DNA from 3 places in the Kitasatospora sp. NPDC094019 genome. Region 1 is predicted to be linked to each of the others. Evidence: riboswitches for the same ligand, from Rfam matches in the RefSeq annotation. Region 1 holds a riboswitch; each other region holds the start of a gene.
The links. Region 1 has a riboswitch for cobalamin ahead of ACIQ9P_RS36060 (peptidase). Riboswitches for the same ligand answer to the same signal wherever they lie in the genome.

Region 1 (3,266 bases):
CTCAACTCCACCGTCTTCTCGGGCGCGTTGTGGGACATCCGGCGCACCCTCGACCCGCTTCTCGCCGACCGCCTGGTCTACCGCGCCCTCGCCGAGTACCTCACTCCGCTGGACGACTTCGTGGACGCCCGCAACGCGGTCCTCGCCGCGGGCCGTGCGCTCGGTCTCGACCGCGCCCGACTCCGCACCGTGGCCGGGGCGTTCGACGCCCACGGGATCAAGGACGGCTGGCAGCGCCGGATCGGCGTGGACAGTCGGCCGCTGCTGCGCGAACTCTCCACCGAGAGCATGGCACCGGACGTCGCGGCCGGCCGCTGGGTGGCGGCCACCGCAGGCAAGGGGGCCAGGGGAAGCATGGCCGTGTACGCGGGTGCCGTCGGCGGCTCCGCCGAGCCCACCCGGCTCAGCCCGGAGGACGGCCGCTCGCACGGCTGGCCCGCGACCGACGGCACGACCGCCACCTGGGTGGCGATGGGCGCGGGGGCCGACGGCAGCTGGGGCATGGAGGTCCTGGCCCGGCCGCTCGCCGGCGGCCCGGTGCGCAGCGTCCACCGCGGCGTGAACCAGTACCTCCGCGACGTCAAGGTCTCCGGCGGCGACATCGCCTTCCTGATGACGGACCAGGCGACCGGCCGCGGCGGGCCCGCGATCTCCCGCGACGGCGCCCCGGCGGTGCCGATCGCGCTGCCGGAGGGCCACGGCGCCGCCGGTCTCGCCTTCCAGAACGGCCTGCTCGCCTGGACCGAGAGCTGGCAGGCCGGTGAGCGGACGGTGAGCGCGCCGACCGTCTACTCGCTCGCCGCCGGCAAGGTGGTCGCCCAGTACGTGGTGGACGACCCGAACACCACCTCCGGGACCGACGTCTCCGGTACCCGCCTCGTCGGCGGGCGACTGCTGTGGGTCGAGACACCGTTCGACCCGGCGAAGGGCAGCGTGATCCGCTCCGGCGCGCTGGACGGCTCCGGCGTGACCGATCTCCTGCCCGCCGGCCCTCGGCCCGGCACCGGCACCGGCGCCGAGCCGCGCCGGATCGCGGGCTTCACCGCCTCCGACCGGGCGGTCACCTTCGCCGACGCCGCTCGCCGGGTGACGGGTGGCACCAAGAACGCCGACCTGCCCAAGGTCTGGCAGTTCCCGCTCACCGGTGGCACCCCCGAGCGGATGTCCTGCAACCGGGGCGGTCAGTACTCCCCGGTGGCCGACCGTGGCACCCGGGTGGTCTGGCTGGACGCCACGGCGGGCCGCACCGATCTGGTCGTGCGCGAGCGCGCGGCCGGCACCTGCTGACCGGAGGCGGCTGCCCCGAGGTCCGATCCAGGGCTTCCGACCCCGAAGGCCCGGACCTCGTCCGCCCCGGTCTCCCGCCCGGCCGCCGCATCCCCGCGGCGGCCGGGCGGGTCCCTGTCGTCACCGGGCCTCCGCTCCCGGTCCGCCGCTCCTGGTCCCGGTCGCCGGCCCGGGGCGCCCATCGGCGCCCCGGTGACCGGGCCCTGTCGTCCCCGCGCTGTCGTCCCCGTCCTTGCCGTCCCCGTCCTGGTGACCGCGCTCCGGCGGCCGTGCTCGGGAGGCCGTGCTCGGGAGGCCGTGCTTCGATGACCGTGCTCGGGAGACCGCGCACCCGCACCGTCGGCGGCTCGATCCCGCACCGGCCTTGACCCTCTCTCGGCCGAGCCGACATCATGAGCCGTCATGTTCTGACTCCGCCGTCGGGGGAAGTCCGGTCCAATTCCGGCGCTGACCCGCAACGGTAGGCCGCCGACGGCAGTCGGCGGCGAGCCCGAGTACCCGTCGGCGGAGGTGTGTGTCCCCTCCTCCCGTCGTGGTCTGCGGCCAGGGGCTCCCGGAGCCGTCGGGCAGTTTGCCCCGCACGGTCGCCGGTGGCCGCCCGTGCGTCCAGGCCCGGAAAGGCCCCGCATGCCCGCCTCCGCGCTCCGCCACCGCCCGCTCCGCCTGCTCGCGATATCCGCACTGGCCCTGACCGCCGCCCTTCCGGCCACTGCCGCCCATGCCGCCACCGCCGCGGCCCCCGTGGCCTCCACCACCGGTGCCACCGGCACCTACCGCCCGGACGCCGCCGCAGCGGGCTGGCTGGCCCGTCAACTCGTCGACGGCGACCACTTCGAGTCGGTCTTCGACGGCACCGCCTACCCCGACCAGGGCCTCACCATCGACGCCGTGCTCGCCTTCGCCGCCGCCGGCAGCGCCGACCAGGCGGCCGCCCGCGCCACCGCCTGGCTCGCCCGGCCCGACATCCTCGGCGGCTACCTGGGCGACGGCACCACCGAGGCGTACGCCGGTGCCACCGCCAAGCTGCTGCTGGCCGCCGAGGTGCGCGGCGCCGCCCCGGCAGCCTTCGGCGGCGTCGACCTGCCCGCCCGGCTGCGATCCCTGCTGACGCCGAGCGGCCGCTTCTCCGACCGCTCCCAGTGGGGCGACTACAGCAACGCCTTCGGCCAGTCCCTGGCCCTGATCGCCCTTCAGCGCACCCCCGGCGGGGCCCCGGCCTCCGCCGTCGACTTCCTGGCCGCCGCCCAGTGCGCCGACGGCGGCTTCCCGGTCGCCTTCGGCCAGGCGACCTGCACCGCCGACACCGACGCCACCGCACTCGCGGCCCAGGCCCTCGCCGCCACCGGCCGCAGCGCCAAGGCCAGGGCGGGCCTGGACTGGCTGACCGCCCACCAGAACACCGACGGCGGGTTCGCCGCGGCCGGTGCCACCACCTCCAACGCCAACAGCACCGGCCTGGCCACCTCCGCCCTGCTGCCCGGCGGCCGGCTCGTCAGCGGCCTCAAGGGCTGGAGCAGCCTGGTCAAGCTCCAGCAGGGCTGCTCCGCCGACCCCGCCGTGCGCGGCGCCGTCGCCTACGACGCGAGCGGCTTCAACCCCGCCAACGCCACCCGGGCCACCGCCCAGGCCGTGCTCGGCCTCTCCGGCCAGGGCCTCGCCGGCCTCAGCGCCCACGGCGCCCGCCCGTCCGCCCCCACCCTGGCCTGCCCGGCCCCGGCCGCACGCCCCTGACGGTCGCCCGCCCGAGACCGCGCACCGCCGCCCGCCGCACCAGAGGAGCACCTCCATGACCACCTCCACGAACACCTCCCCTCGCCCCACCCGCCGTACCCTCGGCGCCTTCGCCGCCGCCGCGGCCCTCACCGCCGGTCTGCTCGGCGTCTCCACCGCGACCGCCCCGCCCGCCCGGGCCGCCGCCTGCACCGGCACCTCCGGTGTCACCGTGGTCGTCGACTTCACCGCCCTCGGCGGCGGCATCG
Region 2 (3,266 bases), on a different contig from region 1:
CCGGTCAGCGCCAGCACGGCCTGCTCGGTCGCGGCCGCGTCGGCGTCGGTCGTCGACTCGTCGGGGAGGAAGCCGCCGTCCTTGCCCTGACGGCCGCCGAGCCATGCCTTCGCCGCGCTCTGCCTGGCGCCCTGGCCGATGGCGAGCAGGGCCTGGGCTCCGGCGGCGGTGCTCACGGTGTCACCGGCGGCGCCGACGTAGGGGGCGTAGGAGCCGTCGGCCTGCTGGCCCGCCACCAGGCGGTCGGCGGCCTTCTTCGCGATGGCCTCGCCCCCGGCCGTCCCGCGCAGGGCGAGGACGGTGAGGCCCGTGGCCACCGGGTCGGCCTCGCAGTAGCCCCCGGCCACGATCATCGAGCCGGCGATCCCGCCGTCGGCGCACTGGAGCACCGCGAAGCGGGCGAGCGCCGACGCGGGCGGCGTCACACCGGCGCGCCGCAGGGCGACGACGCCCCATGCCTGGGTCCAGGGCGAGGCCGCGCCGTAGAAGTCCCCGGCGGCCGTGCACTTGCCGTTCTCGCCCTGCCCGGCGCAGACGTGGTCGGTGAGCGCGGCGATCAGGTCACGGCCGCCGAAGGCCCTGGGGTCGCCCTCGGTGCTCTCGGCGACCAGGGCCAGCAGTGCGGCGGCCCTGGAGTCGGGCTTCCCGGCCGGTCCGTCCGGGAACAGGAACTCGTCGGTGTGTGCGGCGAGGTGGGCGACGACCTTGCGCAGGGCGGGGTCCTGGGTCCCGGCGGCGGCGAGGGCGATCGCGGTCTGGGCGGTCCGGGGGAAGTCGGCGCCCTCGAAGGCCCAGTTGCCCATGTATTCGCCGTTGACCAGCTGGGCGGCCAGCCAGGCGGCCGCCGCGGCGGGGTCGCCGGGGGTGGCGGACGGAACGGTCGGGCTGGGCGAGGGGGACGCGGTGGCCGACGGCGAAGGCCCACTGTTCTTGGCGCGGACGGAGTCCGGGGTGAAGCCGGGCGCCCCGCTGGTGCCGCCGATGTCGGTACCGCCGTAGACCCATGCCTCGACCTCGCCCGGCTTGGGCTTCTGGCTCGCGGCACCGAAGCGGCTGTAGGTCCAGGTGTCCTGGCCGGCCTCCGCGATCCAGTAGGACCAGTACGCCGTCGCCTGCGGGGTGGTGGTGCAGGGCTCCTCGGCGGCGGTCGGGTACTGGGTCCCGTTGTCGAAGGTCCCGTTGCCGAGCCGGCAGATGAAGGCGGGGCCGTCGTGCTCGGTGCCGGTGGTGCCGAAGCCCGCGTTGTGCAGCAGGTTCATGCCGGTCGTGGGGTGGGCGTCGCAGCCCCGGACGACGCCGCCGCCCCAGTGGCCGAAGTCGACGGCGACGATCGCGCCGGTGGTGGCCGTGCACTCCTCGATCGGGTCGGCGGCGGCCCGGCCGGGATGTCCGAGCAGCACGGTGCCGCCCGCGGCGACCGCGACGGCGCTGGTGGCGACGAGGGACGTGAGCCCCCGGAATCTGTGGCTCGTACGACTGCTGCTGGGCCTCACTGGCGACTCCCCGATCGGTCATCGGGTCGCACGACGCAGCCGACGGCTCCTCGCACGAGGAACCGCCCGGACCGCGTCGTAGTCCACGACGACGCAAGCACTTCTGAACGACGCCCCGGCGCAGGCATTCCGGCTCATCCGCCGGTGAGGACGGATCTACGGTTGCGGGTCAGCGCCGGAATCGGACCGGCTTCCCCTGACTGCCGAGGAGTGAAAATCGGTTCATCAGACCATGTGGCTCCGAGAGCCGTCAACGGTGCGTCATGTCACCTTCCCCACCTCGTGGTCCTTCCGGCGGTGCGGTAGCGTCCCCGGTGGCCGAGCGGGGGAACCCGGTGCGAATCCGGGGCTGACGCGCAGCGGTGTGGAGCGGCGCGCGGCGTCGCTCCGAGCCCGAATGCCCGTGCGGCCGCGCAGCATCAGCGACAGCCAGCCCACGCGATCCGGGCGGCGGCCGCCCCGCCGCCCCGCGCCCTCACCGGCGCCCGGGCCGGGGCCGGATCGGCGCCCGCCACTCCGAGGAGTCCCCGTGTCCGTTCCCGCCCTCCCGCGCTCCGTCCCGTCCCGCGCCGCCTCCGCGGTGACCGTCGCGGTGGCCGCCGGTGCCCTGGTCCTGTCGGCCGTTCCGGCCCACGCGACCGCGACCCCGGCCCAGATAGCCACCTCGAAGAGCACCGGTGTGACCTACCTGAAGTCCCTCCAGGCTTCCGACGGCAGCTATGTGACGGGTGGCGGCCTCTCCAACGAGTGGGCCTTCAGCGCCCTGGCCGCCGCGGGGACCGCCGCCGCCGACGTCACCCCCGGCGGCGACCCCACCAAGAACGCCCGCCTCGTCTACCGCAACCAGCTCGCGGCCGCCGGCTGGCCGGGGGCCGCCCCCGTCGCCACCGACTACCAGCGCGGCACCCTCAACGCCTACGCCGCCGGCATCGACCCGGCCCGCGTCGGCCCGGGCCGCAACCTGATCGCCGACCTCGTCGCGTACTGGCAGACCGCCGAGCCCGGCTACTACGGCCCGTCCGCCAACTTCAACGGCACCGTCTTCGGGCTCCTCGCCCTCGGCGGCGCCAAGACCCAGGGCGGCACCAAGCGCGTCCCGCAGGCGCTGCTCGACGCCTCCGCCACGGCCGTGCGCGCCAACCAGCACACCGACGGCGGCTGGAACTACAGCAAGGCCGCCGGTGACCCGACCGAACTCGGCAAGGGCAGCGACATCGACATGACCGGCGCGGCGATGGCCTCGCTGTGTGTCGGCGGCGTCCCCAACACCGACCCGGCGGTCGTGGCCGCCAAGAACTTCCTCAAGGGCAAGCTGCTGTCCTCCGGCGCGTTCAACGCCATGTGGGGCGCCAACACCGACTCCAACGGCTGGGCCGTCTCCGGCCTCAACGCCTGCGGCATCAACCCCCAGGGCACCGACTTCACCAGCGGCACCGGCAAGACCCCGGTCGACTTCCTGATCGCCCAGCAGTTCAAGCCCGGTGGCGGGTTCAAGTACCTGCCCACCGACACCAGCCCCTCCTCCTACGCCTCCGTCGACGGCCTGCGGGCCGTCGCGGGCGCGGGCTTCACCGCCACCCCGCCGGCGCCCACCGCGGCCGGGGAACCGGCGTGGGCCGCCACCACCGCCTTCACCGCCGGCACCGCCGCCCGCCTCGCCCTCGTCGTCGACAACGGCACCGCCACGCCCAAGGTCTGCGCCGTCACCCTCACCCCGACCGGCAGCACCGTCACCCTGGGCGACGTCCTCGACGCCGCCGCCACCGCCACGCC
Region 3 (3,266 bases), on a different contig from region 1:
AAGGTGTGGTACGCGATCGGCACCGGGATCGGCACGTTGACACCGACCATGCCGGTGTTGACGCGGCGGGTGAAGTCGCGGGCGGTGTCGCCGTCGCGGGTGTAGATGGCCACGCCGTTGCCGAACTCGTGCTCGCTGGGCAGGCGCAGGGCCTCCTCGTAGTCGGCGGCGCGGACCACGCTCAGCACCGGGCCGAAGATCTCCTCCCGGTGGATCCGCATCTCCGGCGTCACCCGGTCGAACAGCGAGGGGCCGAGGAAGAAGCCCTCCTCGTGGCCCTCCAGCCGGAAGTCGCGGCCGTCGACGACGAGTTCGGCCCCCTCCTCGACGCCGAGGTCCAGGTAGCCGCGGACCCGCTCCAGCGCGTCCCGGCCGACCAACGGGCCGAAGTCCGCCGCCGGGTCGTCCGAGCGGCCGACCTTCAGCGCGCCGATCCGCTCGACCAGCTTGGCCACCAGCGCGTCGGCGGTCTCCTCGCCGACCGGGACGGCCACCGAGATCGCCATGCAGCGCTCGCCCGCGGAGCCGTAGCCGGCGCCGACCAGCGCGTCGGCCGCCTGGTCGAGGTCCGCGTCGGGCATCACGATCATGTGGTTCTTGGCGCCGCCGAAGCACTGGGCCCGCTTGCCGTGGGCGGCCGCGGTCGCGTAGACGTACTGGGCGATCGGGGTGGAACCGACGAAGCCGACCGCCTGCACCCGGGGGTCCTCCAGCAGGGTGTCGACGGCCTCCTTGCCGCCGTTCACCACGTTCAGCACGCCGGGCGGCAGTCCGGCCTCCAGGAACAGTTCGGCGAGCCGCAGCGGCACCGAGGGGTCACGCTCGGACGGCTTGAGGACGAAGGCGTTGCCGCAGGCCAGCGCGGGCGCGGCCTTCCAGAGCGGGATCATCGCCGGGAAGTTGAACGGGGTGATGCCGGCGACCACGCCGAGCGGCTGGCGCATCGAGTACACGTCGATGCCGGTGCCGGCGTTGTCGGTGAACTCGCCCTTGAGCAGGTGCGGGATACCGGCCGCGAACTCCACCACCTCCAGGCCGCGCTGGAGGTCGCCGTGGGCGTCGGCGACGGTCTTGCCGTGCTCGGCGGAGAGCAGCCGGGCGAGCGTGTCGCGCTCCTGCTCGACGAGCTGGAGGAAGCGCAGCAGCACCCGGGCCCGGCGCTGCGGGTTCCAGGCCGCCCACGCGGGCTGGGCCTGGGCCGCGTCGGCGATCACGGCCTCGACCTCGGCGCGGCTCGCCAGCGGCACCCGGGCCTGGACCCGGCCGGTGTTGGGGTCGTGGACGTCGCCGAAGCGGCCGGAGGTCCCGGCGGTGCGCTTGCCGCCGATGAAGTGGGTCAGCTCGGGAACGGCCGGGTGGGGCACGATCGGGTCGGGGGTGGTGGACTCGGGGACCATCGGTTCCTTCTCTCGTCAGGATGGGGAGAGGAGGAGTGGAGGCCGCGCCGGTGCGCGGGAGCACGGTGGTGCGCCCGGCGGCAGGGACGGCGGCGGCGGACGAACCGTCAGCGCGGGTGCGCCCCGGGGTTCGTCGGCACGGCACAGCCGGGGGCGGTGGAACGGGAGCAGCCCGGATTCATGCGTGTCGTCTCCATCCTCGTGGAAAACACGGACCATCCGCGGCCGGTATCCTGACTCCCGGATCGACGCGCGCCCCCGGGCCTTCCCGGCTGGCTGCCAGTGGCCGAACTCCTGCGAGGACGAACTCCCCGGTCACAGTGGCGGGACCGTGCCGGACTCACACCGGCTTCCCTGACACCGCGGACCTGTTCCGACCATATAGTTGGACGTCCTAGTAAGTCCAGAGCGCCTCACCGCCCGGGCGCGGCGGCGGTCTCCGCAGGGAACGCGACGGGCCCCGGGGGACAGCGCCCCGGGGCCCGGACGGACGTTGACGCGACGTCAGTCGATGGCGTGGACCAGCTCGCCCCCGACGTAGGTGCGCAGCACCCGGGCCGACGCGATCTCCTCCGGCGGGCCGGTGAGGATGTCGCGGTCCAGCACGACCAGGTCGGCCAGCAGACCGGGCGCGAGCACCCCGGCGTCGTCGTGCCCGTTCACATGGGCGGTGCCCGCGGTGTAGGCGGCGATCGCGGACGCCAGGTCGAGCCGCTGCTCCGGCAGGAAGACCCGGTCGTCCCCGGCGTCGGGCTCGCGCCGGTTGACGGCGACGTGCAGGCCGGCCAGCGGGTCCGGGCTGCTCACCGGCCAGTCGCTGCCGGCCGCCAGGGTGGCCCCGGCCCGCTGGAGCGCGCCGAACGGGTACTGCCAGGAGGCGCGCTCCGGGCCGAGGAAGGGGATGGTCAGCTCGTCCATCTGCGGCTCGTGCGCCGCCCACAGCGGCTGGATGTTGGCGATGGCGCCGAGCCGGGCGAAGCGGGGCACGTCGTCGGGGTGGACCACCTGGAGGTGGGCCAGGTGGTGGCGGGTGTCGCGCCACCCGTTGGCGGCGCGGGCCGCCTCGACCGCGTCCAGCGCCTCGCGCACCGCCCGGTCGCCGAGCGCGTGGAAGTGCACCTGGAAGTCGAGTGCGTCGAGGGCCGTGACGTACTCGCGCAGGGCGGTGGGGTCGACGAAGCTGAGGCCGGAGTTGGCGGTGGCGCAGCCGCAGCCGTCCAGGTAGGGGCTGGTCATCGCGGCGGTGAAGTTCTCCGCGATGCCGTCCTGCATGATCTTGACCGAGCCGGCCCGGAACCGGCCGTGGGCGAGGGCGGTGCGGCGCTCGACGAGCTCGGGGATCTGCTCGGCGCCCCGCTCGCGCTCCCACCAGAGGGCGCCGTTCACCCGGGCGGTCAGCGCACCGGAGCGCGCCGCGGCGAGGTAGGCGTCGGAAGGGTCGGACATGCCGTTGAACTCGCCGAGCAGGGCGTCCTGCCAGCCCGTGATGCCGAGGGAGTGGAGCAGGCGCTGGGCGCACAGCAGTCCGTCGAGGCGGTCGGCGGCGGTGATCGGCGGGATCAGCCGGGCCACCAGGGCGCTGGCGCCCTCCTGGAGGACGCCGCTGGGGGTGCCGTCGGCCTCGCGCTCGATCCGGCCGTCGGCCGGGTCGGGGGTGTCGCGGTCGACACCGGCGAGTTCCAGGGCGCGGGTGTTGGCCCAGGCGCCGTGGTGGTCACGGTTGGTGAGGTGGACCGGGCGGTCGGGGACGACGGAGTCGAGCAGCTGCCGGGTCGGCAGGCCGCCCTCGAAGCTCTCCATCGACCAGCCGCTGCCGGTGATCCACTCCTGGTCGGGGTTCGCGTCGGCGTAGGCGCGGATGCGCTCCAG

Region 2: linked by a shared signal. The riboswitch ahead of ACIQ9P_RS07635 (prenyltransferase/squalene oxidase repeat-containing protein) and the one ahead of ACIQ9P_RS36060 (peptidase) in region 1 are both predicted to bind cobalamin.
Region 3: linked by a shared signal. The riboswitch ahead of ACIQ9P_RS05415 (CoA-acylating methylmalonate-semialdehyde dehydrogenase) and the one ahead of ACIQ9P_RS36060 (peptidase) in region 1 are both predicted to bind cobalamin.

The regions. Positions count from the first base shown of each region.
Region 1 covers NZ_JBIWIF010000026.1:86,952-90,217, reverse strand. The annotation lists gene ACIQ9P_RS36065 (M4 family metallopeptidase) at 1-1,287, shown strand, start outside; cobalamin riboswitch at 1,669-1,808, shown strand; gene ACIQ9P_RS36060 (peptidase) at 1,915-3,018, shown strand; gene ACIQ9P_RS36055 (flagellar hook-length control protein FliK) at 3,074-3,266, shown strand, end outside.
Region 2 covers NZ_JBIWIF010000002.1:587,432-590,697, reverse strand. The annotation lists gene ACIQ9P_RS07635 (prenyltransferase/squalene oxidase repeat-containing protein) at 1-1,493, opposite strand, end outside; cobalamin riboswitch at 1,595-1,736, opposite strand; cobalamin riboswitch at 1,819-1,896, shown strand; gene ACIQ9P_RS07630 (hypothetical protein) at 2,074-3,266, shown strand, end outside.
Region 3 covers NZ_JBIWIF010000002.1:71,523-74,788, reverse strand. The annotation lists gene ACIQ9P_RS05415 (CoA-acylating methylmalonate-semialdehyde dehydrogenase) at 1-1,397, opposite strand, end outside; cobalamin riboswitch at 1,603-1,794, opposite strand; gene ACIQ9P_RS05410 (amidohydrolase) at 1,902-3,266, opposite strand, start outside.